DNA from 4 places in the Lysinibacillus sp. NPDC098008 genome. Region 2 is predicted to be linked to each of the others. Evidence: riboswitches for the same ligand, from Rfam matches in the RefSeq annotation. Region 2 holds a riboswitch; each other region holds the start of a gene.
The links. Region 2 has a riboswitch for thiamine pyrophosphate ahead of thiT (energy-coupled thiamine transporter ThiT). Riboswitches for the same ligand answer to the same signal wherever they lie in the genome.

Region 1: another riboswitch for thiamine pyrophosphate. It lies ahead of thiC (phosphomethylpyrimidine synthase ThiC); the one in region 2 lies ahead of thiT (energy-coupled thiamine transporter ThiT).
Region 3: another riboswitch for thiamine pyrophosphate. It lies ahead of thiM (hydroxyethylthiazole kinase); the one in region 2 lies ahead of thiT (energy-coupled thiamine transporter ThiT).
Region 4: another riboswitch for thiamine pyrophosphate. It lies ahead of ACIQVU_RS00335 (ABC transporter substrate-binding protein); the one in region 2 lies ahead of thiT (energy-coupled thiamine transporter ThiT).

The regions. Positions count from the first base shown of each region.
Region 1 is NZ_JBIWBA010000012.1:8,573-16,381, forward strand. It holds gene ACIQVU_RS11625 (catalase) at 1-1,109, shown strand, start outside; gene thiC (phosphomethylpyrimidine synthase ThiC) at 1,231-3,009, opposite strand; TPP riboswitch at 3,155-3,269, opposite strand; gene ACIQVU_RS11635 (AEC family transporter) at 3,332-4,261, opposite strand; gene ACIQVU_RS11640 (methyl-accepting chemotaxis protein) at 4,418-6,520, opposite strand; gene ACIQVU_RS11645 (response regulator) at 6,750-7,809, opposite strand, start outside.
Region 2 is NZ_JBIWBA010000019.1:48,625-56,433, reverse strand. It holds gene ACIQVU_RS15235 (exonuclease SbcCD subunit D) at 1-423, shown strand, start outside; gene ACIQVU_RS15230 (AAA family ATPase) at 420-3,500, shown strand; gene ACIQVU_RS15225 (magnetosome magnetite crystal formation protein family) at 3,719-4,039, opposite strand; TPP riboswitch at 4,168-4,275, shown strand; gene thiT (energy-coupled thiamine transporter ThiT) at 4,410-4,964, shown strand; gene ACIQVU_RS15215 (hypothetical protein) at 5,024-5,326, shown strand; gene ACIQVU_RS15210 (hypothetical protein) at 5,403-5,834, shown strand; gene ACIQVU_RS15205 (helix-turn-helix transcriptional regulator) at 5,976-6,179, shown strand; gene ACIQVU_RS15200 (hypothetical protein) at 6,412-6,597, shown strand; partial or broken gene ACIQVU_RS15195 (DUF3169 family protein) at 6,628-6,861, shown strand; gene map (type I methionyl aminopeptidase) at 6,998-7,753, shown strand; gene ACIQVU_RS15185 (hypothetical protein) at 7,782-7,809, opposite strand, start outside.
Region 3 is NZ_JBIWBA010000004.1:96,531-104,339, reverse strand. It holds gene thiI (tRNA uracil 4-sulfurtransferase ThiI) at 1-193, shown strand, start outside; gene ACIQVU_RS06380 (alpha/beta-type small acid-soluble spore protein) at 343-561, shown strand; gene thiE (thiamine phosphate synthase) at 632-1,279, opposite strand; gene thiD (bifunctional hydroxymethylpyrimidine kinase/phosphomethylpyrimidine kinase) at 1,269-2,093, opposite strand; gene thiM (hydroxyethylthiazole kinase) at 2,093-2,848, opposite strand; TPP riboswitch at 2,938-3,036, opposite strand; gene mbcS (acyl-CoA synthetase MbcS) at 3,220-4,821, shown strand; gene sppA (signal peptide peptidase SppA) at 5,015-6,028, shown strand; gene ACIQVU_RS06350 (RDD family protein) at 6,041-6,667, shown strand; gene tpx (thiol peroxidase) at 6,955-7,458, shown strand; gene ACIQVU_RS06340 (class I SAM-dependent methyltransferase) at 7,548-7,809, shown strand, end outside.
Region 4 is NZ_JBIWBA010000001.1:61,900-69,708, forward strand. It holds gene ACIQVU_RS00315 (TatD family hydrolase) at 25-774, opposite strand; gene ACIQVU_RS00320 (ABC transporter ATP-binding protein) at 764-1,513, opposite strand; gene ACIQVU_RS00325 (ABC transporter permease) at 1,488-2,261, opposite strand; gene ACIQVU_RS00330 (thiamine-binding protein) at 2,261-2,551, opposite strand; gene ACIQVU_RS00335 (ABC transporter substrate-binding protein) at 2,553-3,557, opposite strand; TPP riboswitch at 3,738-3,848, opposite strand; gene ACIQVU_RS00340 (coiled-coil domain-containing protein) at 3,931-4,674, opposite strand; gene parC (DNA topoisomerase IV subunit A) at 4,867-7,308, opposite strand; gene parE (DNA topoisomerase IV subunit B) at 7,305-7,809, opposite strand, start outside.

The DNA of each region.
Region 1 (7,809 bases), on a different contig from region 2:
ATACACCTGTATTCTTCTTCCGTGACCCACTACACTTTACAGATTTAAACCACGTGGTAAAGCGCGACCCACGTACAAACATGAAAAATGCTAATTCTAACTGGGATTTCTGGACTTCATTACCAGAGGCTCTTCATCAAGTAACAATCGTTATGTCTGATCGTGGTATTCCAGCTGGTTATCGCAATATGCATGGTTTTGGCTCTCATACGTATAGCTTTATTAATGCTGATAACGAGCGTGTATGGGTGAAATTCCATTTCCGTACAGAGCAAGGCATTAAAAACCTAACAGGTGCTGAGGCTAATGAAATCATTGGTCAAGATCGTGAGTCTTCACAACGTGATTTATATGAAGCTATCGAAAAAGGTGATTTCCCTAAATGGAAAATGTATATTCAGGTAATGACTGAGGAACAAGCTCGTGAATTACCATATAACCCATTCGATTTAACAAAGGTTTGGTATAAAAAAGACTTCCCATTAATTCCTGTAGGGGAGTTTGAGTTAAATAAAAACCCAGACAACTATTTTGCAGAGGTAGAGCAAGCTGCATTTGCACCATCTAACATTATTCCTGGTATTAGCTTCTCACCAGATAAAATGCTACAAGGTCGTATCTTTGCATATGCTGATGCACAACGCTACCGTCTTGGTGTAAATCACTATATGCTACCTGTTAACGCACCAAAATGTCCATTCCGTACATTCCATCGTGATGGCGCTATGCGTTTTGATGGCAACCTTGGTTCAACTTTAGGTTATGAGCCAAATAGCTACGGTGAATGGGAGCATAACTTAGACTATAAAGAACCTGAATTACGCATTGATGGTCATGCAGGTATTCATGATTTCCGTGAAGATGATAATAACTACTTTGAGCAGCCAGGCAAGCTATTCCGTTTAATGACTGCTGAAGAGCAACAACGTTTATTCGAAAATACAGCGAATGATATGGCTTCTGTTGAAGAATTTATTAAACGCCGTCATATTCTTCACTGCTATTTAGCTGACCCAGCATATGGTGAAGGTGTTGCAAAAGCAATGGGTCTTTCATTAGATGGTATGGACCTTACAAATCCATATGTTCAGCAAACAACAAACGTTTAAAATTCCACTTATTATTGATATCCAAATCCAACTTTTACTCCATGTGAATAATATATTCACATGGAGCTTTTTTATATGAAAAAGGCTTGTGTCAAACAAAGTTGACGCAAGCTCCCTTTCATTATTGATAAATCTGACTGCCCGCTTTTTGAAACTCTTCTGCCTTTTCCTTCATACCTTGATGGATAGCCTCCGTTGCCGTTAGCTCCTTTTCTTTCGCATAGTTACGAATATCCTGTGAAATTCGCATACTACAGAATTTAGGTCCACACATCGAGCAAAAGTGTGCCGTCTTTGCTCCCTCTGCTGGCAAGGTTTCATCATGATATTCTACTGCACGCTCAGGGTCTAATGATAAATTGAATTGATCTCGCCAGCGGAATTCAAAGCGTGCTTTTGATAGCGCATCATCTCGTTGTTGTGCACCTGGGTGTCCTTTTGCTAAATCTGCCGCATGTGCAGCGATTTTATAAGTAATAACCCCTACTCGAACATCCTCACGATTCGGTAAGCCAAGATGTTCCTTCGGCGTCACATAGCAGAGCATCGCTGTGCCAAACCAACCGATCATTGCTGCGCCAATAGCCGATGTAATATGATCATAACCAGGAGCAATATCTGTTGTTAGTGGCCCTAATGTATAGAAGGGGGCTTCCTTACAAACCGCTAATTGCTTATCCATATTTTCTTTAATCAGATGCATCGGTACATGACCTGGCCCCTCTACCATCACCTGAACATCATGCTGCCAAGCAATTTGCGTTAATTCCCCTAATGTTTCAAGCTCTGCAAATTGTGCCTCATCGTTGGCATCAGCTATGGAGCCTGGGCGTAAACCATCCCCTAATGAAAAAGCAACATCATAGGCTTTCATAATTTCACAGATTTCCTCAAAATGTGTGTAAAGGAAATTTTCCTGATGATGATATAAACACCATTGCGCCATAATCGAACCACCGCGTGACACAATGCCTGTTACACGACTTGCTGTAAGTGGTACGTAGCGCAATAGCACGCCTGCATGGATCGTGAAGTAATCAACACCCTGTTCAGCTTGTTCAATAAGCGTATCACGATAAACTTCCCATGTTAAATCCTCTGCCACACCGTTTACTTTTTCCAACGCCTGATAAATTGGTACTGTGCCAACTGGTACAGCAGCATTTCGAATAATCCATTCTCGTGTTGTGTGAATATGCTTACCAGTCGATAGGTCCATAATTGTATCAGCACCCCAGCGTGTTGCCCATGTCATTTTTTCAACCTCTTCTGCAATTGAGGATGATACAGCAGAATTGCCAATGTTTGCATTAACCTTTACATGAAAATTGCGCCCAATAATCATTGGCTCAGCCTCAGGATGATTAATATTAGAAGGCATAATAGCTCGTCCTGCTGCAATCTCTGAACGAATAAATTCTGGGTCCATATTTTCACGTATCGCCACAAACTCCATTTCAGGTGTAATGATTCCTTGTCGTGCATAGTGAAGCTGTGTAACATTTCCCCCCCTTTTTGCACGTAAAGGCTTTCTTGTCAATTTAGGGAAGACGTTTTCTTGCATGCGTGGATCGTCTGCATGGCGAAAACCATTATCCTCTGGTTTAATCGTACGTCCCTCATATTCCTCAACATCCTCACGCCCTTGTATCCATGTACGTCGTAAAGCTGGCAACCCTTTTGTAATATCTACCTGATAATTTGGGTCTGTATAGGGCCCACTCGTATCATATACTCGCACTGGCGCATTCTCCTCATCCCCAAAGCTACCAGTTGTCGGACTTAATGCAATTTCACGCATAGGCACTAAAATATCTGGACGTGACCCCTCTACATATACCTTCTTGCTTCCTTCAAAGCTTGACATAATCATCATGTTCTTTTCACTAATTTCTGACATAAGCTAATTCTCTCCCTTATATATATTATGATACAAGGACCGAATCTAGCTCACCCCAACAAAATAAATAAAAGCCGAATCCAAAATAATCATTTGGATCCGGCTGTCAATGTAAAGGTCTATTGATTGCATATAATACTATGATGCAATAGCTTCTTAACTTTCCCACGCTGGTATGAGCCAGATCAGGTCCAAAGGGTCAAGAAACCTCTAAGCGTTTCCCTCTCAGCCTGACTCATCAGACTCCCCTAGTTAATACTATTTAGTTTGATGCTAGTGTAGCAGATATTGCTTAGAGATGGAAGCTTATTTTTTCTTTTAGCTATGCAAACAATATTTCTGCCAGATAAATAACAACTGTTACCGTTATACAGCTAACAATCGTTGAAAATAATACGGTTTGTGCAGCGGTTTCTGATTCCACATCATATTCTAATGCTAAACTAGAGCTGTTACGGGATGTTGGAAAAGCACTAGCAATTAGTAAAGATTGTGCAACAACTCCGTCCAAGCCCAATAGAAAAATAACTGTTAATGCTATAGCTGGCCCAATAATTAAGCGTGTAAAGCAACTAATAAAAACCGTTTTATTAAACATTGATTTCATTTCAAGCTGTGATAGCTGTGCGCCTAAAGTAATTAACGCCACCGCAATAAAGCCATCCGCTACATGGTCTATAGGAATTCTAATAAACTGTGGAATACCAATATTCCAATAATTCATTGCGACACCAATAATAAGTGCGTGAATAATCGGCATTTTAAAAAAGTCTTTAATAATTGTAAGACCTGATTTAGTGGAGGAAATTAAATTATATAACCCGTATGTATAAGTTGTCATATTTTGAAAAATAACAAGAATCACCTGAATCGCTACACCAATTGGCTGTGTTGCAAAAATCATCTGGGCAACAGGAATACCATAATTACCAGAGTTAATGAGTACAACACTATTTTTAAAAACAGCTGTTTCTGTTTTGGCTAAGCCTAATCCCTTTGCTAAAAAGTGACTAAGCAGCATTTGACTACCTATAAAGAGTACAATAAATAGGGCAACCTCTCCAAGCACAGATAGCTCTACACTTGTTTCATATAAATTAATAAAAACAGCTGCAGGCATAAAGCAATATGTAATAAGTTGTGATAATGCTTTTAAATTAAAGCGAAATTTCTTTTGTAGTATAGCACCTACTACAAGTAGCACTAAAATAGGTGCAACAATTTGGAAAAAAATCATACCAAGATAAGTCATATAAACGCTCCCTCCCCCTTTGTCTGGCTATCCGTCATTTTCAATCCTCTATCTGCCATTTTCAGCAACCTATCCGCCTCTTTCCATATTCTATCCGTCAGCTCCCCTTTTACAGCAAGGCTAAAAAGACTGCCTTTGATTAGGCAGCCCCTTCCCTTATGCAAGCTTAAATCGATTCACGACTTCTTGCAACTCCTTAGAAATATGATTCATATTGTCAATAGACTCTGCTACCTTTTGTAGCTCTGCTTGTTGATCCATTGCAGAAGCACTTACTTGTTCAGCAGAGGCAGCAGTTTCCTCCGAAATAGCTGAAATGCTTTGGATTGCCATAATTGCCTGGTTTTTATGTTCCAGCATATGTGCAAGCTTATTCATTAGTTCATTGATGGAAGTAGCGATGGATTGTGATAGCTCGCTATTATCTTTAAAGGCTAGCTGTGTGCTTTGTACGGATTCGTTTTGGGCTTGCATTAAATCTGCATTCGAAGCAATTACAGCAACAGCCTGATGGGAATTATTCAGTATACTTTCTACAGTGTCCTTAATAATTTCTGTTTCACTTTTCGATTGCTCAGCTAGTTTTTTTACTTCATCTGCTACAACTGCAAATCCTTTGCCATATTCACCTGCACGTGCAGCCTCAATGCTTGCATTTAAAGCTAATAGATTTGTTTGCTCTGTAATGCTTTGGATAGAGGCAATAATTTGATTAATATTATTAATACTGGACCCTAAAGACTCAATTTGCTGTTGAACCCGCCCATTCATCTCATTTGTTGCTATATTACGTTCACGCAAGCTTGTAACCTCTTGCATGCCCTTTTCTGTTGTTGCATTTGTTCGATGTGCTAGCTCCTCCATTTCATTGGAAAGCATCGTAAGAGCATCAATTTGCTCGGCTAAATCCATCATTCGATAATTCGTTTCTTCTGTATCCTCGGATTGCTTAGACGCTCCCTGCGCAATTTCATTGATAGCTACTGAAACCTCTTGACTCGAAGCAACAACTTCATTAAAAGCCTCAAAAACTTGGTTGGAGGATTGACTCAATAATGTCGTAGAATTTAATACTGTTTGCATCGCATGGGTATTTTTATCAAGCATATTATTATAAGCAGATGCTACCATGCCAATTTCATCGGCCTTAATATATTTCTCATCTACTTTTTGCGTCAAATCTCCCTCTGCCGCTCGTTCAATCGATACACGTAAAAATTTTAATGGCTTTAACTGTCGATAAATAAAGAGCACACTTGCAACAGCCATAAGCGTAACCATAATAATGGATGCTATCACTGCAAACATTGATACATAATGATACGTTTCTAAAATTTTTGATTCGGGCAGCACAATTTGAACAGTCCATGTTTCATCGATGTCCTCTAAAATCATTGGTGCAAACACATTAAATGCATTTTCCTTTAACTGCTCAGAATCCAAGTATAGCGTTGTGATTTCGCCATTTTCCATTGTTTCGCTAATACTTGCCCAAGCAGCATCCTCCTGCATATTATGCCCACCTAGCTCTTCACCAAAGCTATTGGCTGTCAGCACACCTTGATTTGTAATAATAGCAGCATAGCCACCCTCTGGTGCAATGGATTCTGTTAACCCATTTAAGAAGTCAATGGACATATCAGCTGTCAATACGCCAAAAAACGTCCCTGAAGCATTGACTAATGGCACTGAAATAGTTGTCATTAATACAGTTTGTCCGTTTACATTATAGTTATAGGGCTCCGTTAAAACCGCTCGCTTCTCCTCTTTTGGAATCCAATACCAATCGGCAACACTTTTATCATCAGCTCCTTCAATTAAAGCAGCCGTAATATCACTATTATTTTTACTTAAATAAGGGCTGAAACGCTGCTTTGAATCTACTAATGTAGCGGCTTCAGACGGCTCAAACGTAATAGAACCCTGCTCAAAAATAGCACCTACACCTACTAAATCATCGTTATTAGTTAAATTACCTTCCATTATATCTAGAATAGCTTTTGCAGATAACGCACCATTTTTTCCCATACTTTCGACCATGCGTTTTGTTGTTAGCAATGTCGTATTCACTTTTTTAAAACGCTCGCTCATAATAGCTACTGAAGATTCAGCCGTTTCCAACGCTCCATGCTCTGAATCTTTCATACTTTGATTTTTTATCATAGCTCCAGTTATAACGGTATAGGTTATAAATAGCACTAGAAATAGTCCTATTATAAGAGAGGATAATTTTAAAGCAATACCTCTAGATTTTTTCATCTCTAGCACCTCACTTTTACATTAATAATAAAGGATACCTATCTATATCACAATAAATTATTTATTGAATATAGTAAAAAATTACTGATATTATTGTAAAGATTTATCCGATAAATAGAGGGACTTATGGCTTACTTTAAGGTAATAAATGTGACAGATAGTATCGCAAAAGATGCTTCAGCCACAAAAAAATGCCGAAGCACTGATTTAACAGCGCTTTGGCATTTTCCTAACTAAAGGCATCTATACGTGATAGATTATTAATTTGCTTCCAGCTTTGATACCAGCTTTCAATTTCCTCATTTGGCTCTACCGCCAAATGCTCTTGAAGCATTCTCTTTAATAGTAAATATTGCTCCTCTACAGCAGCTACATTATCCAGTAATTCGTATAGCTTCATTAAAGTAAGATACGTTTCCTCTTCATCTGGACAGAGTGCTTTCACTTTTTCCTGCACTTTCACAGCAGCAATATAATTTTCATTTTTAATATAAAATTCAGTTAATTGGGAAGTATGATGTAGCAGCAGTCGTCTTAGACGCTCCCTTTCACTCTCAGCCCATAGATAATCACAATCTCCTAAATAATCACCCGTATACATTTGGAAAACTTGCTCGTGTTCCTCTACTGTTGTTCGCTGTAAAGGAGGCAATGCTTTTAGACGAAGTAGCCATTGTTCAACATCAATCACCGTATTTTCAACTAGTAATCTATAACCAGAATGTAGCAAAGGACTTGAAATTTGTATACCACCTAGCCCATAGTTTTTTAATGTTTTACGTATTGTATAAATCGCTGTATAGAGCTGTTTCGATGCTTTATCGATATCATATTCTGGCCAAAATAGCTCTAAAATAGTATCACGATAAATCACCTCATCACGATGATTAAGCATATAAGAAAATAATTCCTTCGCCTTGGATGTTCGCCATTTCATAAGCTGTGTCTGACCGTCTGGTGACACAACATAAAGTCCTCCAAAAAGCTTAAGCATTGTATGCTTTGTGATAGTCTTGTCGCTTTTACTTGTAACTTTATCAAGTCGTTCCAACGTTTTTTCTAAACGTGAATTTTGTATAGGCTTTAATAAATAATCAATCGCATGCAAATTAAATGCATCAATCGCATACTGATCAAACCCAGTAGTAAAAACAATTTCCACATGGGGTAATAATTCTTGAATTTTTTCGCCTAATGCTAAACCGTCCATACCAGGCATTACTATATCCAAAAATACAACATTCGGTTGTAGCGTTTCAATATCATTCAATACCTTCAGAGAATCAGTA
Region 2 (7,809 bases):
TTGCATGAAAAGGGCTTTTTAGTTATTGATTTAGACGGGCAAGGAAATTGCACAGTAATGAAAAGAAAGCTTGTGCCACGAAGAGATTTACGTGTAGTGGAGGGACAATTAGAGGATTTGCTAAAGCTACCGCCAAGTGAGGACTATATATTTGTAAGATTGACAGATACAGCACCCGTAACATCTCCAATGGAGCGTATTCGTACAGTTTTTCCTTATGCAATGCATATTGAACGTAAAATAACACGTCAAGAAATAACGCATGCAATACAGGCTATCGAAAGTGAACAGCAGCAGGATATTGATTTATTCCGGTCATTTTTTACAGATGTTATAGGTATACAGCCTGATGAAGATACGGAACGTTTATTTAATGAGATGCTACAGGAATTACTAGATGAGGAGCGAGAAACAGTAGAATGAAGCCATTAAAGTTAACGATTACTGCATTCGGTCCATATAAAAACACAGAGGTTATTGATTTTCAACAGCTAGGCGAGCATCGCTTATTTGCGATTTCTGGTAAAACAGGTGCTGGGAAAACCACTATTTTTGATGCGATTTGCTACGCGCTTTATGGGGCTGGCAGTGGGGAAGACCGCCAAGATACCACTTTGCTACGAAGCGGCTTTGCGAATGATGAAATTTATACAGCCGTAGAACTGGTATTTGAAATGCATGGCAAGACCTATCAAATATTACGCCAGCCAGGGCATATTAAGCAAAAAAATAAAACAGTGACAGGGAAGAAAATAGAGCTAGCAGAAATAAAAGATGGCAAGCTCGATTATAGTATTGTTGAGAAGCAGCAAACGCTTGAGGTAGATAAAAAGCTACAAGAAATTATTGGTTTAACAAAAGATCAATTTAGCCAAATTGTCATGCTGCCACAAGGAGAATTTCGCAAGCTACTTACCTCTGATTCTAGCAATAAAGAAGTTATTTTACGAAAAATCTTTAAAACAGACCGCTTTGGTGTTATCACGAAAAAGCTTGATGCTAAGCGGAAAGAGGCAGAAGGTAATCTTGAGCGTGCCAAGCAATTAAAAAAGCATTTACTTGGTCAAATTGCAGGAGCACTGCCACAGCGTACATCTACTTTATTTACACAGCTAGCAAACAATACGGAAAATATGCATCAGCTTAAGCAGGCACTTGAGGAGGAGCATATTTACTATACACAATGTATAGCAACAGAACAGCAGCACTATCAGAAAGCGTATAAACAACATCAGCAGGAGCAGGAATCCTATCGTTTAGCAAAAACACTTAATGAGCAGTTTGCTGAACAGGAGAATCGTCAGCAACGTTTAGAAATATTGTTACAGGAGCAGGAGAATTATCGTGCAAAGGAGCAGGAGATTGCTTTAGCAGAACAAGCAGAGCGACTCGTGCTGCTTGAACAACAATGTCTGGATTTGCGTGCTGAATATGATGTCAAGGTACAAGCACATCAGCAAGCACAAACTAAGCAACAGCAGGCTATTGAGCAATTGCAGCAGGCACAGCAAACGTATGAATTAGAACAAGCGAAGGAGGCTGAGCGTCAGCAAGTTGCTCAGCAGGAATTACAGCTACAGGCATTGCTGCCGAAATTCGAGGCTTACGAGAACAATGTACAGCAGCTACAAATAATAGAGCAATATGTTGAAACAGCCAAGCAAGCAGTAGCAGATAATCTTACACTAGTAGAACAGGAGCAATTACAATTACAGCAGCTTTCACAAACAATTGAACGGCTTGAACAGCAGGTTGAACCATATGAAGGGTATTTAGAGGAGTTACCAAGGCTACGTGAGCAGGTATCTTTATTAAAACAGGTTGAAAAATATACAAAGGCAGTCGAGCTAGCGCAGCAGGATGTTGATACTTTAAATGCTGCTTATCAAGCAAGTAAACAAACGTTGCAGCGGATGGAGCAACAATGGCTAACCAATCAGGCTAGTATACTGGCCAAGCAATTAAAGGATGGGGAGCCTTGCCCTGTTTGCGGTAGTACAACGCATCCTAAAACAGACCACCAGCAATTGGCAACGGTTGACCTAGCACAGGTGGAAGCATTAAGAGTAAAAGCTTCTTCAGCTGAGCGTATATATGTAGAGAAAAAAGCGCTGGTTACCTCTACACAGCAGCTACTTCAAGAGGCGCACCAGCAATTGACAGCGCATGCTATTAAGCAAGAAGAGCAAGCAGCTATAGAGGCGTCCTTACAGCAAGCTGAGCAGGAGATTACAAGGTTAAAAATTGTTAATCACCAGCTAGTAGATATGCGATTAGAGCTGAAAAATCAACGTCCTAAAATTGAACAGCTACAGCATAAGCAAGTAGAATTAGAGCAATATTTAACAGAGCAGATGCAAAAATGGACAAAGCTACAGGCAGTTGTAGAGGAGCAACGCAAGCAAATCCCAGCAGATTTACCAACATTACAGCGATTGAAGCAAGCGCTGACGGATATTAGCCAGGAAAAAATTCAACTTCAACAACAATGGCAGGAGAGTCAGCAATATTTACAGACAGCACAGCAAGCAAGAAGTAACGCAAATATGGCTGTAGAAATGGCATGGCAAGCTATTGAGGAAGTAAAGCAAAAAATAACGACGAAGCAGGAGCAATTGGCAGTTAGCATAAAGGATGCGGGCTTTGTAGATGATAAGGATTACCAAGCTGCTAAAAGAAGCAGTATGGAGCTAGAGGCACTTCGCAAGGCATGTAGTGATTATACGTTACAAGTTCATACCTTAAAAATTCAGATTGCGGAAGGTGCTAAACATCTTCAAGGAAAAGAGCAGCAGGATTTAGCAGCTATGGAAGCAAAGATAGAAAATCTGCGTATTATTTATGAGGAAGCCTTTAAACGCTTACAGCAGTTAAATGATGTTGCACAAGCATGCCAAGCCTTTATAGAGAAAGTAGAGGAAACAGCAAAGGAGCTTCGTTCACTGGAACAAGAGGCAGGTCGAATAAAGGAGCTTTATGGGCTATTAAATGGACAAAACTCGAAAAAGCTATCCTTTGAGCGTTATATTCAAATTAATTATTTAGATAAAATTACAGAAGCTGCAAATATGCGCCTTTATCATTTATCGAATGGTCAATTTGAGCTAAGGCGCTCAGATAGACTTGAAAAGCATGCGAAGCAAAGCGGTCTTGGTCTAGATGTTTATGATGCTTATACAGACCAGCTTCGAGATGTTAAAACATTATCAGGTGGGGAGAAGTTTAATGCCTCCTTAAGCCTTGCTTTAGGGATGGCTGATGTGATTCAAAGCTTCCAAGGCAATGTTCATATTGAAACGATGTTTATTGATGAGGGCTTTGGCTCACTTGATGAGGAGTCATTAAATAAAGCGATTGATACATTAATTGATTTACAGAATTCAGGGCGGATGATCGGTGTTATTTCGCATGTTCCCGAATTAAAAACGGCAATGCCAGCCGTATTACATGTGGAAAAAACATTGAATGGCTATAGTCAAACATATTTTGAAGTGAAGTAAGATGAAAAGGAGTGGCTCAAATAATATTGAGCCGCTCCTTTATTTCGTACGTGGAGGCGCTTTAGGAGTTGTTCCTTTCTTTGAGGCCATGACCTTTTTTACAATAGGTATGATAATAGGCGCTAACTTTACAGCAGTTTTCACAACGTTCGATACTTTCATTTAAAAAACAGCTCCTTTTACATTTACTACTACCTGTTTGTGTTACGTTTAAAACATTAACGAGCAACACGAATTGCCTGAATAATATTCCAAACTACAATGCCAAGTGATACGATGGCATAAAGAGCGAACGATACAATCCAGACGATAAGAAATGTATTGCCAGATGTTGAGTCCAAACTAAATGTAGAAAAAATAAAGACAATCATAAATAAAATGCCAAAAACAAAAGGAATTAAATGTGAAACAAGGGCACGAATAGAATGTCTTTTGACATCGCTATCTTTTACAACAAAATAAACAATTAATGGCACGATAAAAGGGGCAAAGAAAATACTGAGATAGCTAAAGGCAGATAAAATTTTAGGGTTCTCCATAGTTGTACCTCCTTTTTTTAATATTTACGCATCAAAAACAGCAAAGTTTCAAAAAAATTATAAGTGAAAGAGGTTGTTATCCTAGCTGTATTTGCTTACAATGGAGATGTTCAAAAAATTTCAGATGTAATGACCACAAGGGGAGCTGATGATGTCAGCTGAGAATGGGCACGTAATGCCTTGACTCTTTGAACCTGTAAGTTAACGCTTGCGTAGGGATGTGGATAGAAACCAACACTCGTACGATGTGAGGCTCTGTCCTGACATCGTTTTTTCATTTTTTTAAATGAAAAAATGTCAGTAGCAGATACACGCGTGCATTTCTATTCCTGCTCTTGTATCCTACATCGGAACAAAGGAGAGAATATCTATGGACAAAAAAAGATTACTAATGCTTACGGAGATTGCAATATTTGCTGCGATTGGTCTTGTACTCGATCAAATCTCCTTTAAAGTATGGGCACAAGGCGGCTCTGTTAGTCTTGTGATGGTTCCCATTGTACTAATGGCATTTCGTTGGGGATTAACCGCTGGGCTTACAACTGGTTTACTTGTAGGTGTTATCCAAACAATGTTTGGTGCTTATATTGTACATTGGCTTCAGGGACTATTGGATTATGGTGTTGCCTTTACAGTTGTTGGACTAGCAGCAATTGTACGTCAGCCATTATTAGAGGCTGCTAAACATAATGATAAGGCAAAAATGGTACGTTATATTATAATAGGCACTGTGTTTGCTGGCTTTTTACGCTATGTAGCACATACTTGTGCAGGTGCAGTATTTTTTGCAGAATATGCGGGCGATCAAAATGCATGGCTTTATGCCATTATTTATAATGGTACGTACATGCTGCCTGCAACCATTTTAACAGCAATTGTCAGTGTATTAGTATTTACAGCAAGACCACAATTGATACAATATTAATTTCTCAAAAAAAGTTATTTTATACAAAGGTCGTTACTATACGATCAGTGTGTTAAAGGTTGACACATGTTACATGTGGTGAAGTCCTATATGCTAATACAACTAATAAAAATTTTGGTGATAATATATCGTATAAGTTAGCATATGTTAAAGGTGATAATTTCTCCTTAGGAGGTGACAGTGGTGGTGCTGTTTATGTATTAGATGGTCTTAATACTAATGTTAATTTTGCTGGTGTTGTTACAGGTAACCGTATTATTGGTAATGCCATTATTGGAGGATGGGTTACTAAATATCAGGATGTACAACCATATTACGGAATATCTTTGCATAAATCGAGTAGTAATGTTAAAGTTAATTGAAATTCAAGAGTAGTATACAGATTAGGAGTGATTTTATGAGAGCATATAGCTACCTTTTTTGATACTTGCACTATTAATGGGTTGTAGCGCAAAAGAGCCGCCTCAGGAACAAATAGCCTTTACAACATTACTCTCAGTGAATACAGGACCTAAGGATCATCAGAATAACTGGTTAAGCTATAAGGCTTCTACAATGGAGGAAATGCAAAATCTATGGGCATATTTCCAGGTACAGGATGATCTACCAACCGTTGATTTTGCCATCAATGATGTTTATTTTTTTAAATATGTTGAGGCAGGCTGCCAATTAGATATTACAACGATTACGCAATCTAATAAAGTTATGCAAATAAATCTGGACTATAAACAGGAAAAGAATGAACCTTTGGATTGCTTTGCCGTGGAGAAAGTCCGTACCTCTGTTATATTGTTAGAAAAGACAGCAACTACGAAAGTTACATTTAACAATCAGGCATATACTAGTACAGTAGCTATTAAGACATGGTAAATAAAATTAAACTAAAGCATGTAGCCAACAATAGGCATACATGCTTTTTTTGAATAAAATAAATTGCATTTTGACTAATAAATAAATCATTTTGTAAAATATAATTGTCAAAATGATGAACAATAGCTAGGTGGTGGACGAATGAGAACTCGATTAAAGGAGCTTCGGGCACGTGATGGCTTGAATCAAACAGAGTTAGCAAAATTGGCACAGGTTTCGCGCCAAACAATTAGTTTAATTGAGAGAGAAGAACTTATTCCATCATTATTAATCGCTATACGTATTGCAAAAATATTTAAGGAGCCTATTGAAAATATTTTCTTTTTTGAGGAGGGTGAACTATGAAAAAACATATAGGCGGAATGTTGATTAGTGTATTAGTCGGCTTTACAGTAGTGTATTTATTGCTTGGACGACTAGCGTTTGATATAAATATTCCATCAATGAAACTTGAGTTAACAGTCATTTTTACGGTTATTTCCATTTTATTGATGATTATAAGCTTGATTGGATATAACAGGATAAAAGTATATTATAGGAAAATATGGTTGGTGATGAATAGGATGAGTTCGAGCTGTTGCAATATAGACGTTTAGGGGACATCATGCTTGCGTCAAATATAGCTATTTATTTTTCTATTTTGATGTTAGCAATTGCTAGTTTAACAGATGTACCAACGATTTTTATTTTTATTGGCATAGGATGTGTATTACTTAGTTTTATACTGGATATGATTTTTTTAGAGCTAGCGAAAGTGGTTTAGCCAGAGCGTAATTGGTCGTCTCTCAATGATAAAGACTATGCTAAAAGTATAATGACAATTAGTGATGAAGGTGGACATCATATTATACTTAACGGCTTGTACGGCTCTTTTCGTAGCTTAAATGTGCTATTGCTACTAGCTATACTTTTCCTAATTGCATATTCTGTGATTTCAGGTGTATCTCAGCTAATGGCTATTTTCCTGATTGTCTTTATATTAGTTATTACGAATACACAATATATGCTAACGATTCGTAATAAATAGACCTACTGAAAGTGATGTATATGCCCTTATTTGCACATTGTGCCAAGCATACAATATTTCAAGCGTTTTGAGTTCTATGCTTGGGAAGTTATGTTATAGTTAAGGGTAGACATTTAACAGGAAAGGATCGTTAAAGATGATTGTAAAAACACAAGAGGAGCTTGAAGCTTTTAAAAAAATTGGCCGTATCTGTGCTGAGATTCGCGAGGCGATGAAGGCAGCTACAAAACCAGGTGTCACAACGCTTGAGCTAGATGAAATGGCAGGTCGTATGTTTGCAGAGGCTGGCGCTATTTCTGGGCCAAAGGGAGAATATGATTTCCCAGGCTATACTTGTATTAGCGTTAATGAGGAAGTGGCACACGGTATTCCAGGGAAACGTGTTATTAAAGAAGGGGATATTGTGAATATTGATGTATCTGGCTCTTTAAACGGTTACTTTGCGGATACTGGTATTTCATTTGTAGTAGGTGAAGGCTACGAGGATAAAGAAAAGCTATGTCGCGTTGCCAAAAGTGCTTTTGATCGAGCAATGACAAAGGTAAAAGCTGGCTCCAAATTAAATCAAATTGGGAAAGCAGTTGAGCGTGAGGCAAATGCTAATGGCTTAACGGTTATTATGAATTTAACAGGTCATGGCTTAGGGCAATCTTTACATGATGAGCCAAATCATATTTTAAACTATTATGATGCATGGGATTCTACCATTATGAAGGAAGGCATGGTGCTTGCGGTGGAGCCGTTTATTTCCGCAAAGGCAGAGCATGTTGTAGAAGCTGGCGATGGCTGGACATTTGTAACACCTGATAAATCACTTGTTGCTCAAATTGAACATTCCATCATTGTAACAAAAGACAAACCAATTATTTTAACTTCATTAGATGAGGAATAATAGAAATACAAAAAATCCTGCTAACCAATTATTTTTGGTGGGCAGGATTTTTTTTC
Region 3 (7,809 bases), on a different contig from region 2:
GCCATTTGAGGATTGCTGTACAATCTTTACACCAGCAAGTCCAAAAACAAAGCCAAAGCTTGAAAAAGTAGAGCATTATGAAAGCTTCTCGGATTTTGATGAACTGATTGCACGAGCTGTGCAAAATCGCGAGGTCTATATTTTCCCTAAAAAAGATGAGCCACAACAAGATAAGTTTGCTGAGCTTTTATAAGCAAAGGTTTTCACGCCGCTTCCAATACCTATTTGGAGGCGGCTTTTTGTATTGTTTGCTGTATCCCAATAGAGGCACAATTTACCTCTAAAATTTTTGTATTAAAAATCTAATATCGCACATTCTATATTCACAAGGAGGTGAGAAACATGACTACAAACAACAACCGTAATTCAAACAAGCTTGCAGTACCTGGTGTACAACAAGCACTTGATCAAATGAAATACGAAATTGCACAAGAATTTGGTGTTCAATTAGGAGCTGAAGCTTCAGCTCGTGCTAACGGTTCCGTTGGCGGTGAAATCACTAAACGTCTTGTACAAATGGCAGAATCTCAATTAAAAGGTATGCCAAACAACAACCAATAATTGCAGCATAAGCAATTATTAAACGTAAAACCAGTGACCGTAACAGGCACTGGTTTTAGTTTGTTTATATTTATCCTTTTTTATGCTCTGCAAACAACGACCTGAACATAGTTACTGTATGGGCAATATCTTTACTATCACAAATAGCAGAAATAACAGCAACACCGTCTGCGCCTGCTTGTAAAACTGCTGGTGCATTGGCACAATTAATGCCTCCAATGGCAACAATGGGAAGTTCACGGTTTTCACTGCGTACGCTTTGCAAAAATGCTGTGCCACTTGGTGGGTTGGCATCGCTCTTTGATGTTGTAGCAAAAATTGGACCAATCCCTACATAATCTGCCCCGTATTGCTGTGCAATTTGCAATTCGTCTTGAGAATGAACGGACACACCAAGAATCATTTTGCCAATTTTTTCTCGAATTTTACATACAGGAAAATCCTTCTGACCAATATGAATACCATCTGCTCCAAGCTTTATCGCAAGTTCTACATCATCATTGATAATAAATGGGACACGATATTGCTGACACAGCTGCTGACAATGGCGTGCAAAGTCTTCATAGGCTGGTCCTGTTAATGCATTGTGCCCCTTCTCGCGTAGCTGAAACATGGTAATTCCGTGCTGTAAGGCTTGTTCTAGAACAATGAGTGGTTCTTGAAGTCTGCTATTACCTGTACCCATTATAAAATAGAGCGCTAAATCTTCACGCTTCATAAATAGTCACCTCACAACAATTTTTGCTGTCTTGATAGGCAAAATGATTTGTCGGTCCATGTCCATGACCTAGTGCTAAATCATGTGTAATGGCTAGCTGAATAAATTTTTTCGCTTCGATGATTGCTTCTTTAATCGACAGACCACGTCCTATAAAAGCCGTTAATGCTGCGGAAAATGTACAACCAGTGCCATGTGTATTGTTAGTTGCAATACGAGGTGTTTGCATTGAAAAAGCTTGCCCATCGTTGAAAAATACATAGTCAATGGCATCCGTTGTATCTGCTAAATGACCACCTTTGATAATGACACAATGTACACCTGTTGCCAATAGATGGTCAGCGGCTTCTTTTATATCATCGATTGTGTTGATTGTTTTGCCTGTTAATGTTTCAGCCTCTGGAATATTTGGTGTTACAATGGTTGCGATTGGCAGTAAATAATGGCTAAGTGCCTCAATTGCTTCTTGCTGTAATAAACTTTCGCCACCTTTGGCAATCATAACAGGGTCAATAATAAGTGGAATGTTTGTATTAGCAAATGTATGTGCCACTGTTTGAATAATAGCTGGAGAAAATAGCATACCTGTTTTTACAGCACTTATTGAAAAATCCTCAAGCAATGCCTGTAGTTGTTGTTCTACAAAAGCCGCCTCAATTGGCAAAACACCTGAAACACCAAGTGTATTTTGAGCTGTTAAAGCTGTAATAACAGTCGTTCCAAACACTTTTAATTCTTGGAAGGTTTTTAAATCAGCTTGTATACCAGCGCCGCCACTGCTATCAGACCCAGCAATCGTTGTAACAATTTGCATTATTGCTCACCATCCTTTGATAGACGATTTAGTTCATTTAACACAGCAATTTGAAAATCACCAATATATTGTGCAGCAGCGGCAGCTTGCTCAGCAATTTGTTTATAAAGCTTTAGTACCTCAGCTAATTGCTGGTAGGGCTGCTGACCAGCTACATAAGCAGCACAGCAAATCGCACTTAAGAGGCAGCCTGTTCCAGTAACATCTGTCATTTGCACATTGCCGCCCGCAATCCATTGCTGTTGAGTGCCATCCGTAATAAAGTCCTTTTCTCCTGTAACAATGACGATACATTGATAAAGCCGTGCGATTTTTCTTGCCTCATCCTCTATAGCAATGGAGCCAGTTCCACTATCTACGCCCTTTTGCTGCCAATCTATATTCGCAATGGCGGCAAGCTCGCCAATATTGCACCGAATAGCTGCAAATTGAATTTCTTTTAATAGTTGCTGTGTAGCTTGCTTGCGATAAGCTGTTGCGCCAGCGCCAACAGGGTCTAATAGAACAGGGATACCAAGTGCGTTTGCTCTTTTACCAGCCAATAGCATGGATGTTTTAGCTGTATCATTTAGTGTTCCAATATTAATCAATAGGCCTGAGGAAATTGCCACCATTTCCTCCACCTCCTCATTGCCATCAGCCATTACAGGTGAGGCACCAATTGCTAAGAGTCCATTTGCTTGGAAATTCGCTACGACATAATTTGTAATACAATGAATTAATGGATTTTTTTTACGGATTGTTTCAATAATCATTATAAGTCCTCCTTTGTTGGATGGACGTAAGCATGCAAAAAGGCTCTTTTTTGTGTAAAAATACACGTAAAAGAGCCTGTCATCAGTAAAGATAGATGTAAATTGCTCCCTACGCCAGTATTAACTAACAGGTTCAAAGGGTCAGGTTTTACCTTCTCAACTCATCATGAGTCCCCCTGCAATCTTATTTTTAGTTGACCAAAATGTACCATATTTTTTTAGCTTATTCAATAGAGAATTCATATGAATATGACTGATACCATATACCGAAATATGATAGTTGTCATGACTTTTGGCAAATTGGGCGCAAAGCATTGAAAATCATAAAAAGGGAGCTTTATAATGTGTCATAACAAAAGGGGGCATTTGCCGTGAACAGACAAGATTTAATTGCACCAGAATGGTATAACATCACAGAGGAAATTGAAAAATATGCACAGGATACAACAAAGAATGCATTAATTATTTGTGACGAACATCAAAATGTTCAATGGATTACATACACACATTTATTTGAAAAGGCAAATCAGGCAGCACATGTCTTTACAAAAGAGGGCTTAGCAAAAGGTGATGTAGTACTTGTAATGGTGCCGCGCTCTGTAGAAGCCTATATTGTTTATATCGCTGCTCTAAAAGCGGGTTTAACCATTATACCAAGCTCAGAAATGTTAAGAACAAAGGATATTGAATATCGCATTGAACATGCAGAGGCAAAAGCCGTTATTGCGTATGAGCCTTATATTGAGCAATTCGACAAGGTAGAAAATTTACAAGGTATGCAGCAATTTGTTATTGGGCATGCACATAAGCCATGGCAGCCATTACTAGAAAAAATGCAGCAGCAACCAACAACTTACATAAATGCTACTCCAACCAAAAGCACAGATATTGCATTTTTAGCTTATACAAGCGGTACAACAGGTAATCCAAAAGCTGCGGTGCATAGTCATAGCTGGGGCTATGCACATTTACGCACAACAGCACCCCATTGGTTAGGTGTCCAAGAAAATGATATTGTTTGGGCTACAGCAGCACCTGGTTGGCAAAAATGGATATGGAGTCCATTCCTCGCTACACTAGGAAGCGGTGCAACAGCATTTGTTTATCAAGGGAAGTTTGATGCAGCTACTTACCTAACATTGCTTGAAAAATTCAATATTAATGTTCTATGTTGCACACCAACGGAATATCGTTTTATGGCAGCACTTAATCATTTACAGCACTATAATTTAAGTGCTATTCGTCAGGCTGTGTCAGCAGGTGAGCCTTTAAATAGTGAGGTGATTAAAGTATTTTCAGACGTTTGTCACGTGCAAGTACGTGATGGCTATGGTCAAACCGAAAATACATTGCTGGTCGGTACAATGGTGGGCATGGAAGCAAGAGCTGGTTCAATGGGAAAACCAACACCCGGCAATACAGTAGACATTATTAATGATGAGGGTCAGCCTGTTGCAGTTGGGGAAGTGGGAGATATAGCTGTTCACCAAGAAACACCTGCACTCTTTAAAAAATATTTAAAAGACCCTGAACGTACACAATTACAATTCCGTGGTGAGTGGTATATTACAGGAGATCGTGCCTACAAAGATAAGGATGGGTATTTTTGGTTTGAAGGACGCGGGGATGATGTGATTATTTCATCAGGCTATACAATTGGACCATTTGAAGTAGAGGATGCCTTAATAAAGCATCCAGCTGTCAAAGAAGCTGCTGTTATAGCAAGCCCTGACAAGGTTCGAGGAAATATTGTTAAGGCATTTATTGTGCTTCATCATGGTGAAATCGGTGATCAGCAGCTTATACAAACATTACAGCAGCATGTAAAAGCATTAACAGCACCATATAAATATCCACGTGCTATTGAGTTTGTAGAGGAGCTACCAAAAACCTCTTCTGGGAAGATTCGTCGTGTCGAATTACGACAGCAAGAAGCGAAGCAGCTCACATCTTCATTATTTTCTGGGAAATAATATCGAAAATCAAAGTTCATGTAAGAGAATGGACTTTGATTTTTTTTAGGTTTTTGGTAAGGTATTATGAGGAAATAAATAGCATCAGTTTTATTGTTGGTTAGGCAGATGAGTCAATCACTTGCATATTATTTCAAAAAAATGAAACGAATATGGTAATTATTCGTATTACATGTTGAGGAGGCGGAAAGACATGAATGTAAAAAGATGGGTTGCTTTAGTAGTGGCAGGTGTTCTTTTATTGTTTTCATTAGGTGTTAACACTATTTTTGCGCTATTTAAGTCAGACTTCTTAGGGAATTTTGATAGCCTAATGGCAGGAAATAGCTTAGATGTTTATGAAAATGTTATTGAGGGTGATAATTTTGATAAACGCATTGCTTATTTAAAGGTGGATGGTACGATTCAAGATATTGGTTCAAGCACACTTTGGCAGCCAGTGGCATATGACCATCAATTTTTCTTAGAGCAATTGGATAATATTTTATATGATGAGTCTATTCAAGGTGTTGTATTAAGTGTTAACTCACCAGGTGGTGGCGTGAAAGAATCAGCAGAAATTTATAAAAAACTTGTTAAGATTAAAGAGGAACGACAAATTCCAATTTATGTATCAATGGATTCGATGGCTGCATCTGGCGGTTATTATATTGCAGCACCAGCAGATAAAATATTTGCACATCGCGATACAATTACAGGCTCTATTGGTGTTATTATGCAATCTATTAATTATCAGGCATTAGCTGAAAAAGTAGGCGTAAAATTCGAAACGTTTAAATCAGGTGCACACAAGGATATGCTAAGTCCGATGCGTGAAGTAACAGAGGAAGAGCGTGCGATGATGCAAGATATGATTAATGAAACATATGAGGAATTTGTAGATATTGTTGAGCAAGGACGTAATATGTCTGAGGCAGATGTTAAAAAAGTTGCAGATGGTCGTATTTTTGGTGGCACAAAAGCACTTGAAGCAGGCTTAGTAGATGAAATTGGTGATGAGGAAGCAACGATTGCTGCATTGCGTGAAGATTATGGATTAGAAGATGCTACTTTGTTCGAATATGCCTATGATATGGGTGGCTGGCAGTCCTATGTTGGGATGAAAATTGGCTCTATGTTTGGCCCATCGGCAGAGGAAAAAATGCTGATGAAAATCATGACAGACTATAGCGCACCTAAAATGATGTACTTATATGGTGAATACTAAGGAGGGAGTACAATGACAAACAATGAGATTGTTATGCAAGGTTCACCCTCTACGGAGAATAGTGCTGTAATGGAGCCATCGGATGTAGCGATAAAATCCAAAAACTATGCTTTAAAAACAGCAGGCTTTTGGGTTCGATTTTGGGCATTTTTATTAGATGGATTTATTGTTACGGCTATAGGCGGTATACTCGTTAATCCTATTTTTTATCTAATGGATTGGTCTTTATCAGAATCTGTTTGGTATGCACCAGTTTCTATTATCACAGCAATCCTCTATTATAGCTATTTTGTGCTAATGACAAAGTTTTTTGGGCAAACATTAGGGAAAATGGTATTTGGTTTACGTGTTATTTCCTTAAAGCATGAAAAGCTTACTTGGTCAGATGTACTATTTCGTGATTGGATAGGCCGTATTATCAATAATATTTTTATGCCACTATATATATTGGTTGTGATTTTGCCAGAAAACCAAGGCTTGCATGATTATTTTGCTGATACAACAGTAGTGCATGAAAAAGTTTTTGTTGAAAAAGAAGTAGTATCATCGCCTTTACCAAAGCAAGAGGATATAACAGTAGCAGATGAACAAAAGGAAAGCGTGGAACTTGCCAAGCTAGAAGAAAAACATGAGCAATAGTTGAAGCTACTATATTTAATCAGGTGTGTTGATGGTATAAATAATAAGCGTATTTTGTAGGGAAAAACACTGTTTTGTTGATTAGCGTGGAGGAGGTATCCACGGAATTTAATAAAATTCTAGCTAAGCTCTGTAAAATACAGGCTCATCAACATGTCTGCTATTTAATAGTTGCTGTTAAAAAGGATGTTTGTGATCATTGCTTGTAAGAAAGTAAGCTGTCTGAGTTGCAATGAATTCCCTTCATTTAGTAATATGAATACATATGATGATGAGGAGGCGTTTAGATGGCACAAGTAACATTTAAAAATGGTCCAGTAACACTAGTAGGAAATGAAGTAAAGGTGGGCGACCAAGCACCAGATTTTACAGTATTGGCAAATGACCTATCACCAGTAACATTGAAAGATTCAGAGGGGAAAATTCGCTTATTCAGTGTTGTACCATCATTAGATACTGGCGTATGTGATGCACAAACACGTCGCTTTAATGAGGAAGCAGCTAATCTAGGTGATAATGTAGTAATCTATACGGTATCTGTTGATCTTCCATTTGCTCAAAAACGTTGGTGTGGTGCAGCAGGTATTGATGCTGTTCAAACTGTTTCAGATCACCGCGACCTTTCATTTGGTGAGGCATATGGTGTGTACATTCAAGAATTACGTCTTCTGACACGTGCAGTATTTGTTGTGGATGCTAATAATAAAGTGACATATGTTGAATATGTTCCTGAAGCAACAGATCATCCAAATTATGAAGCAGCAATTGCAGCTGTCAAAGCACTGGCATAATGTATTGCTTTTAGGCTAAGATAATACTAGACAAAAGAGCTGTGACGAGTTTTTGTCACGGCTCTTTTCTGCGTGAAAGGAAGTTATTTATGGAAAATATCGAGAAATTATTTGGGTTGTTAAATGAACATGCTGAAAAAGTTGAACAAGAACAAAATGTAACATTGCTAGAGGGGCTATTAGAGGGCTTAGAGGCATGGTTAGATGGTGAGCTTGATTTTTCACAGCAAGATGCAACGAAAGAGGATATTCGTAAAGCTATTCAAATTGCCATTTTAAAAGGAATGCGCAAAGGTTCACAGCCAAACCATCAAATGACTCCTGATACATTAGGTTTATTAGTTGGTTATT
Region 4 (7,809 bases), on a different contig from region 2:
CGTTACCGATACTGCTTTTCAGCGTTAAAGTTGATAGAAATTTTTTGTATTTTGCATCAGTATATATGCCGCTTCCTGTGCAGTTATCCCCTTGATCGCCGCAATCATCCGAATGGTTGAATGCATCATCCATGGCGCTGTACGCTTACCTGCAAAAGGCCCCTCAAACGGCCATGGACCATCTGTTTCCACCATCATCAATTCAATCGGATAAGCTTGAATTAATTGCTGAATCTCTTCCTCATATAAGCAATCAGGCGTGATGGAAATAGCGTAGCCATGCTGAATCAGCCGTTGCACCACTGCCTGATCCCCTTTAAACCAATGAAAATGCGCTCGCTGAACCTGATGCTTTTCAAGTAAATCACAGGCAATCATCGCATCCTCATACACTGCATGTAAAATAATTGGTTTACGAAGCTCCTTTGCCAAGACAATAAAACGCTCTAGCAAAGCGATATAGGGAGCATTGTCAATCGCCTGTTCCTGCCTTAAATAGTACGGTAAGCCTACCTCACCTACTGCGACCATATGATCCTGATAACGACGAATCCACTTAAACAATGCATCCTCATCCATCTGACTAAGTACAGGCTGCTCGGGATGAAAGCCAAATGCTGCCTTTACCTTGCTATACATTTTGGCTAATTGGTGTGTTCTTTGGCAGGAGGATAGCTCCATACTCACAGCAATCACAGCGTCTACCTCATCCAGCAAGGAAGGAATTTCTTCATCCTTATATTGCTCTAAATGAATATGCGCATCAATCAGCATAGATATCCTCCTTTTCTTCCTGTAAGTATGTAAATAGCTGCTGCTTCAATGCTGTAAATGCAGCAGAATGGCGAATCTCTCCTTGCCGTGGTCTAGCAAATGGCACAATAATTTCTTTTTTGATGGAGGCAGGGCGTTTCGTTAATATAAGAATACGATCCGCTAAAAAAAGCGCTTCCTCAATACTATGGGTGACAAATAAAATCGACTTACGATATTGCTCCCAAATAGATAAAAGCCATGCCTGCATTTCAAGTCGTGTAAATTCATCCAACGCTGAAAATGGCTCATCTAAGCATAAAATAGGCTTATCACTCACAATGGCACGGATAAAGGATACACGCTGCTGCATCCCCCCTGATAGTTCATGAGGATATGCATGGATAAAGGAAGCAAGTCCAACCTTTTCTAACCATGCCTTGGCACGCTCTCTATCGGGCTTACCTGTAAGCTCCTCCACAATCGTGACATTCTCTATAATCGTCCGCCATGGCAACAAAGAAGGCTGCTGCGGCATATAGCCAATCGTTCCCCGCTTGTGCTGAATAGCCTCACCATTTAATAAAATTGCCCCTTGATCAATGGACGATACACCACCAATTAATTGAAAAAGTGTGCTTTTGCCACTGCCTGAAGGCCCAATAATCGCCACAAACTCGCCATCCCTCACCTCAAAGGATATATCCTTAAGAACTTGAAGGGTATCAAAGGACTTAACGATGTTTTGAATGCTCAGCATTATAGCCTCTCCCCTTCACCATAAATTTTTCAAGTAAACGAATGCTACTAAATAACAATAAGCTTAGCAAAACAATCGCAAAAATCGCCACAAATACCCGATCTGTGCGGAAGGAGGACTGTGCTAAGGTCATATATACACCAATTCCCTTTTTAGCACCAAGCCACTCAGCAATCACAGCGCCCATCACACTGTAGGTAGCCGCAATTTTAACCCCTGAAAAAATAGCTGGATAGGCATAGGGCCATTCGAGCTTCCAAAAGGTTTGTGCCTTGGATGCACCAATCATTTGAAAATAATGCTTTAGTGCAGCGTCAGTTTGACGAAAGCCATCCATCGTTGCAATCACAATAGGGAAAAAGCAAACCAGACAAATAATAATTAACTTTGGTAATAAGCCAAAGCCAAACCAAATAATAAGCAGTGGTGCTAAGACAAGAATCGGAATATTTTGCGACATAATAAGAATTGGATAAAACAATTCCCGAATAAATGTAAAACGATGCAGAATAATAGCAACGATAAGACCGCAGCCAATCCCAATAACAAGCCCTAATAACGCTAATTGCACCGTTGCTAAAGCATGTGGTATAAAGGTTTGATAGGACTGGAAGCCTTCTCGCACAATGACACTTGGTGCAGGCAGTAGCCATTGAGGAACTTCAGCCACATACACGATTAGTTCCCATATGAATAAGAGGAAGGCGATAAAAAATATCGTCCTTCCCTTGTGTAACGCTTGTTTCATTACTGATATTTCTCCGTTAATGTATGCATCGTAATACCAGATGGCTGATATAAAATTTTCACCTGTGTAATTACATTAATAGCACCAAGTTCAATCATTTTATCATTCATTTTCTCAATAATTTGCAGCAATGTTGATAGCTCCCCCTCCATTGTTGTTTCAAGCGGGTGTACCTCATACTTCACACCTGATGCATCAATAACAGCAATAGCCGCATCAACATAAGGAATAATATCCTCATATTTTTCTGTTTTCGGAATAATTTGTACACTAATTAATGAATTTGCCATATTAGTTTTTCTCCTTTTTCGGTAAGAAATCATTTGTAAAGGCTTGCTCAGCGTTAAAATCGCCCTCTAACACCTGATTGCTTGCCATCCACTTTGCATAGTTTTCCCAAACAGCTAATTTTTGCTCACCCCATTGTACAGCATCATCCTGATACTTATCTGCTAACCATTCTTGACTTTTATGTACCAGCTCTTTATCTAAGTCAGGAGCCGCTTCTAGTAAAATATCAGCCGCCTCGCTAGGATGCTCGATCGCATATTCATAGCCTTTTGCTGCCGCAGCGACAAAAGCCTTCACCGTATCAGGATTGTTTTCAATCATCTTTTCATTTGTTGCCAAGACAGGTGTATAATAATCAAGCTGCTCACTATAATCCGTTAAATACAACATATTAATCTTTTCTCCACGAAGCTCTGCCTCAATGCCTGTCCATGCATAATAAATCCATGCAAAATCAATATCCTTTTGCATCATGGTGAAGAAATCTAAATCGCCTGCATTCACAATATCAAGCTTATTGATATCTGCATCTTCCGTTTGCATTAAGGATTGCAATACCGCTTGCTCAAGTGGCGCACCCCAGCCACCATATGTTTTCCCTTCAAAATCCTTTGGCGACGTAATCCCCTTAGAGGCAAGAGAAGCAAAACCAGATGTATTATGCTGAATAATCGCAGCGATGGAAACAAGTGGCACATCCTGTATACGTGCCTGTGTAATCCCTTCCTGATAGCTTACACCAAATTCCGCCTTCCCAGATGCCACAAGCTGATCAGCTCCTGCCTCACCAGGCATTATAATCTCGACATCTAAGCCCTGTTCCTCAAAATAACCAAGCTTTTCGGCTACATAAAGCCCTGTATGGTTCGTGTTTGGTGTCCAATCAAGCACAACAGAAACCTTTTTCGGTGCATCCTTTGCTTGCTTATCCTCCTTCTTCTCACCACAGCCTACGAGTGCAAGCAGTGCAGCAACTGTCAATACAATAAATGACCATTTCTTCATGCGAAATCCTCCTAGTTTAAAATATAAAAGCGTTCATACAATGAATGTTAGTACCAGAAGAACATTGGCAAAATGCACGTGAAGCCTATTTATAACACCATCTATAACCACACGCTGCACCAAAATAAAAAACGTCTAGGATTTCTCCCAGACGTATCACAATCAGCTTCCAAAAATTTTCTTTTTTGAATAGATGTTCCCTACGCTGGTACGAGCCAAATCAGGTTCAAAGGGTCAGTGCCTATCGGACACAATCTCAGCTAGCAACTACTAGCCCCCCTACATTCTTTCACTATGAACTTTTCGTTGATTATTATACCCATAGATACAACAAGATAACAAGCATATTTTTATTCGTTCTGCTATGAAAGGCTTAAGCTTTTCTTTTTAATTGAAAAATATCACGGTCATGCTGCGAAATTTTAATATCGAAGTAGTCTAAATCTTCCTTTGTTGCTAATGTTGCTAACTTTGTCATCATTTCCGAATGATATTCAGATAATTTCCCCGTTTGCTCATAGACAAGATGCTGTTTTGCCTCTATGCCATCTAAGCGCTCATTTGTTTTCTTCTGCTCCGCTTGTAGACCTTGAATATCTATCTTCATATCCTGCATATCTGTTTTAATATTTAGGATATCTGTTTTTGTATCCTGAATATCCAACTTCATGTCTTGCATATCGGCTTTGATATTTAGAATATCTGTTTTTGTTTCCTGAATATCCGACTTCATGTCTTGCATATCGGCTTTGATATTTAAAATATCCGTCTTTGTTTCCTGAATATCGGCTTTCATGCCTTGCATATCTACTTTGATATTTAGAATATCTGTTTTTGTTTCCTGAATATCGGCTTTGATATTTAAAATATCCGTCTTTGTTTCCTGAATATCAGCTTTCATGCCTTGCATATCTGCTTTAATATTCAAAATATCTGTTTTTGTATCTTGAATATCGGCTTTCATGCCTTGCATATCTGCTTTAATATTCAAAATATCTGTTTTTGTTTCCTGAATATCTACCTTCATATTTTGGATATCCACTTTCATATCCCCGATATTCGTTTCCATACCTGTTACTTTTTGCAGCATTAATTCAAGTAATTGGCGATCTGTCATCCATAAGCTCCTTTCTTAGTTATTTTAAAATTTCCTATATTTTCGATGTATTGCCATAATCCGACACTATTTTATATCTCCCTATGTTTCTATCATATTATAGGCTATTCGGTGAGTAAAGCGAGGAATAGATAATTTTCAAGATAGAAAAAACACCGCCCTGTATCGTGATACTAGGCGGTGAACCTGTAACTAGCTTTCTTCTACGTCTTCTTTTTTGTCAATCACGACATGCGAAATGGCGCCATCTGTTGCAATATCAACCTTAAAGGAGCCGTTGGAATGACGGTCTGCACGTGTTAAAGCCCGTACATCCAAGACCTCCTGTACACCTTTTTCCGTTTCAATAACCACCCGCTCCTGATCGGTAGCCTGCACAACGGCAACAATACGGTGTGGATTTGCTTTTAACTCGGTCAAGACCTTAAGCCCGCGTTTTGCTCGGCTTGCCATCTCAACTTCCGTCACATTCATTTTCTTAACAGCTCCGCGCTGTGTCACAATAACAACATACTGTGTTACATCAGGCTGTAACACAGTGACACCCACTAAGGATTCTCCCTCCTTTAATGTGATCCCTTTTACGCCACCTGTTTTAACACCTGTTACAGGTAATTCTTCCATTGGGAAACGAATAGCATAGGCAGTATCCGTTGTGAGCATCAGCTCTACCTCATCTGTGACAGGTGCGGCATAAATCATTATATCGCCAGCCTTCACATTCATTGTTTTAATGGGCTTTGAATAACGAGTTACAGCATAATCGGCTAATGGTGATCGCTTAATTTGACCATCCTTTGTTGCTGTAAGAATATATGTGTTTGGCCGCTCAAAAGTGGCAAAGCCATACGCAGCAATAATAGATTCATCCTCACCTGTTGGCACAATGCTAGATATATGCTGACCGAGTTCCTTCCAGCGAATATCAGGCAGCTCATGAACAGGCTGATAAATATAATTGCCTCGATTTGTAAAGAGTAATAGATGGTGCTGTGTATTTAACGTTGCCTCATACAATAAATAATCCGAATCCTTCATGGCACAATCTTGCCCATTGGAAGCGGCATGTGAGCGTGTGGATGTACGTTTAATATAGCCATCCTTTGTTACAGTGACCACCACTTCCTCACTTGGCACAAGCACATCTAACGTAATTTTAATTTCTTCAATTTCCTGCTCAATCTTCGAGCGGCGAGGTTCTGTAAAGCGTTTCTTAATATCTAGCAACTCTTGTTTAATAACGCGCACAAGCTTAGCCTCACTTTGCAGAATCCCCTCTAGCTTCGCAATTAACTTATTTAACTCATCCTGTTCCTGACGTAGCTCCGTAATATCCGTATTTGTTAAACGGTATAATTGCAAGCTAACAATTGCCTCTGCCTGCACCTCAGTAAAATCGAACTTCGCTTGTAAATTCTGCTTGGCATCCTTTTTATCATTAGAAGAACGAATCGTTGCAATGACTTCATCTAAAATAGATAGTGCTTTAATTAGCCCATCAACAATATGTGAACGATCCTTTGCTTTTTGTAAATCGTAAATAGAACGATTTGTGACAACTTCCTTTTGATGGGCGATATAAGCATCCAATAACAATGGTAGGGTCATCATCGTTGGACGACGATTATGAATGGCAATCATATTAAAATTGTAAGCAATTTGTAAATCGGTTGTTTTAAATAAATACTGTAAAATGCCTTGCCCTGGCACATCTTTTTTCAGCTCGATGACGATACGTAAGCCTGTACGGTCGGATTCATCGCGAATTTCGGCAATTCCTTCTAGGCGCTTATCGACGCGTTGCTCATCAATTTTTTTCACAAGATTTGCTTTATTGACATCGTATGGCAATTCCGTAATAACAATTTGCTCCTTGCCACCCTTAATCGGCTCCACAACAGCCTGTGCGCGTACAATAATTTTGCCACGACCTGTTTCATAAGCCTTTTTAATGCCTTCAACACCTTGAATAATGCCACCAGTTGGGAAATCAGGTCCCTGAATAACCGTCATTAATTCATCCACTGTAGCAGTTGGCTTGTCTAAGCGCATTAAAACAGCATCTAACACCTCATCTAGTGCATGTGGTGGAATATCTGTGGCATAGCCAGCAGAAATCCCTGTTGAGCCATTGACCAATAAATTTGGGAAGCGTGCAGGTAGCACCGTTGGCTCCATATCCTGATCATCAAAGTTCGGCACAAACTCTACCGTTTTCTTACCGATATCTCGCAGCATTTCCGCCGCAATCGTAGAAAGTCGTGCCTCTGTATAACGCATCGCAGCAGGCGGGTCCCCATCCACTGAGCCATTATTTCCATGCATTTCAATCAGCATATGACGCGCTTTCCAATCCTGACTCATACGTACCATCGCTTCATAGACAGAGCTATCGCCGTGTGGATGGTAATTCCCAATCACATTCCCGACGGTTTTAGCCGATTTACGGAATGGCTTATCATGTGTATTGCCCTCTGTATACATTGCATATAAAATACGGCGCTGTACAGGTTTAAGACCGTCACGTGCATCAGGCAACGCGCGGTCTTGAATAATATATTTACTATAGCGACCAAAACGGTCACCCATTACTTCTTCTAAAGGTAAATCTTGAAACTTTTCCGTACTATTCATGCTTGGCCCTCCTCCTGCTGGATGAATTCATTGTCTAAAATATTGACATCATCCTCCATGCCGAAATCGACATTGGCTTCAATCCATTTACGACGTGGCTCTACTTTATCGCCCATTAATGTTGTGACACGTCTTTCTGCTCGTGCACCATCCTCGATTGTGACACGAATTAATGTACGTGTTTCAGGGTTCATGGTTGTATCCCATAGCTGGTCTGCGTTCATCTCACCAAGCCCTTTGTAGCGCTGTAGTATGTAACCCTTACCCACTTTTTTAATGGCCTTTTGTAAATCGCTTTCTGTCCAAGCATATTCAACCACTTCTTTTTTCCCTGTTCCTTTGGACACTTTATACAATGGTGGTAGTGCAATAAAGACCTTGCCTGCCTCAATAAGTGGGCGCATATAACGATAGAAAAACGTTAATAGCAGCACTTGAATATGAGCCCCATCCGTATCAGCATCGGTCATAATCACAACTTTATTGTACGCTGAATCTTCA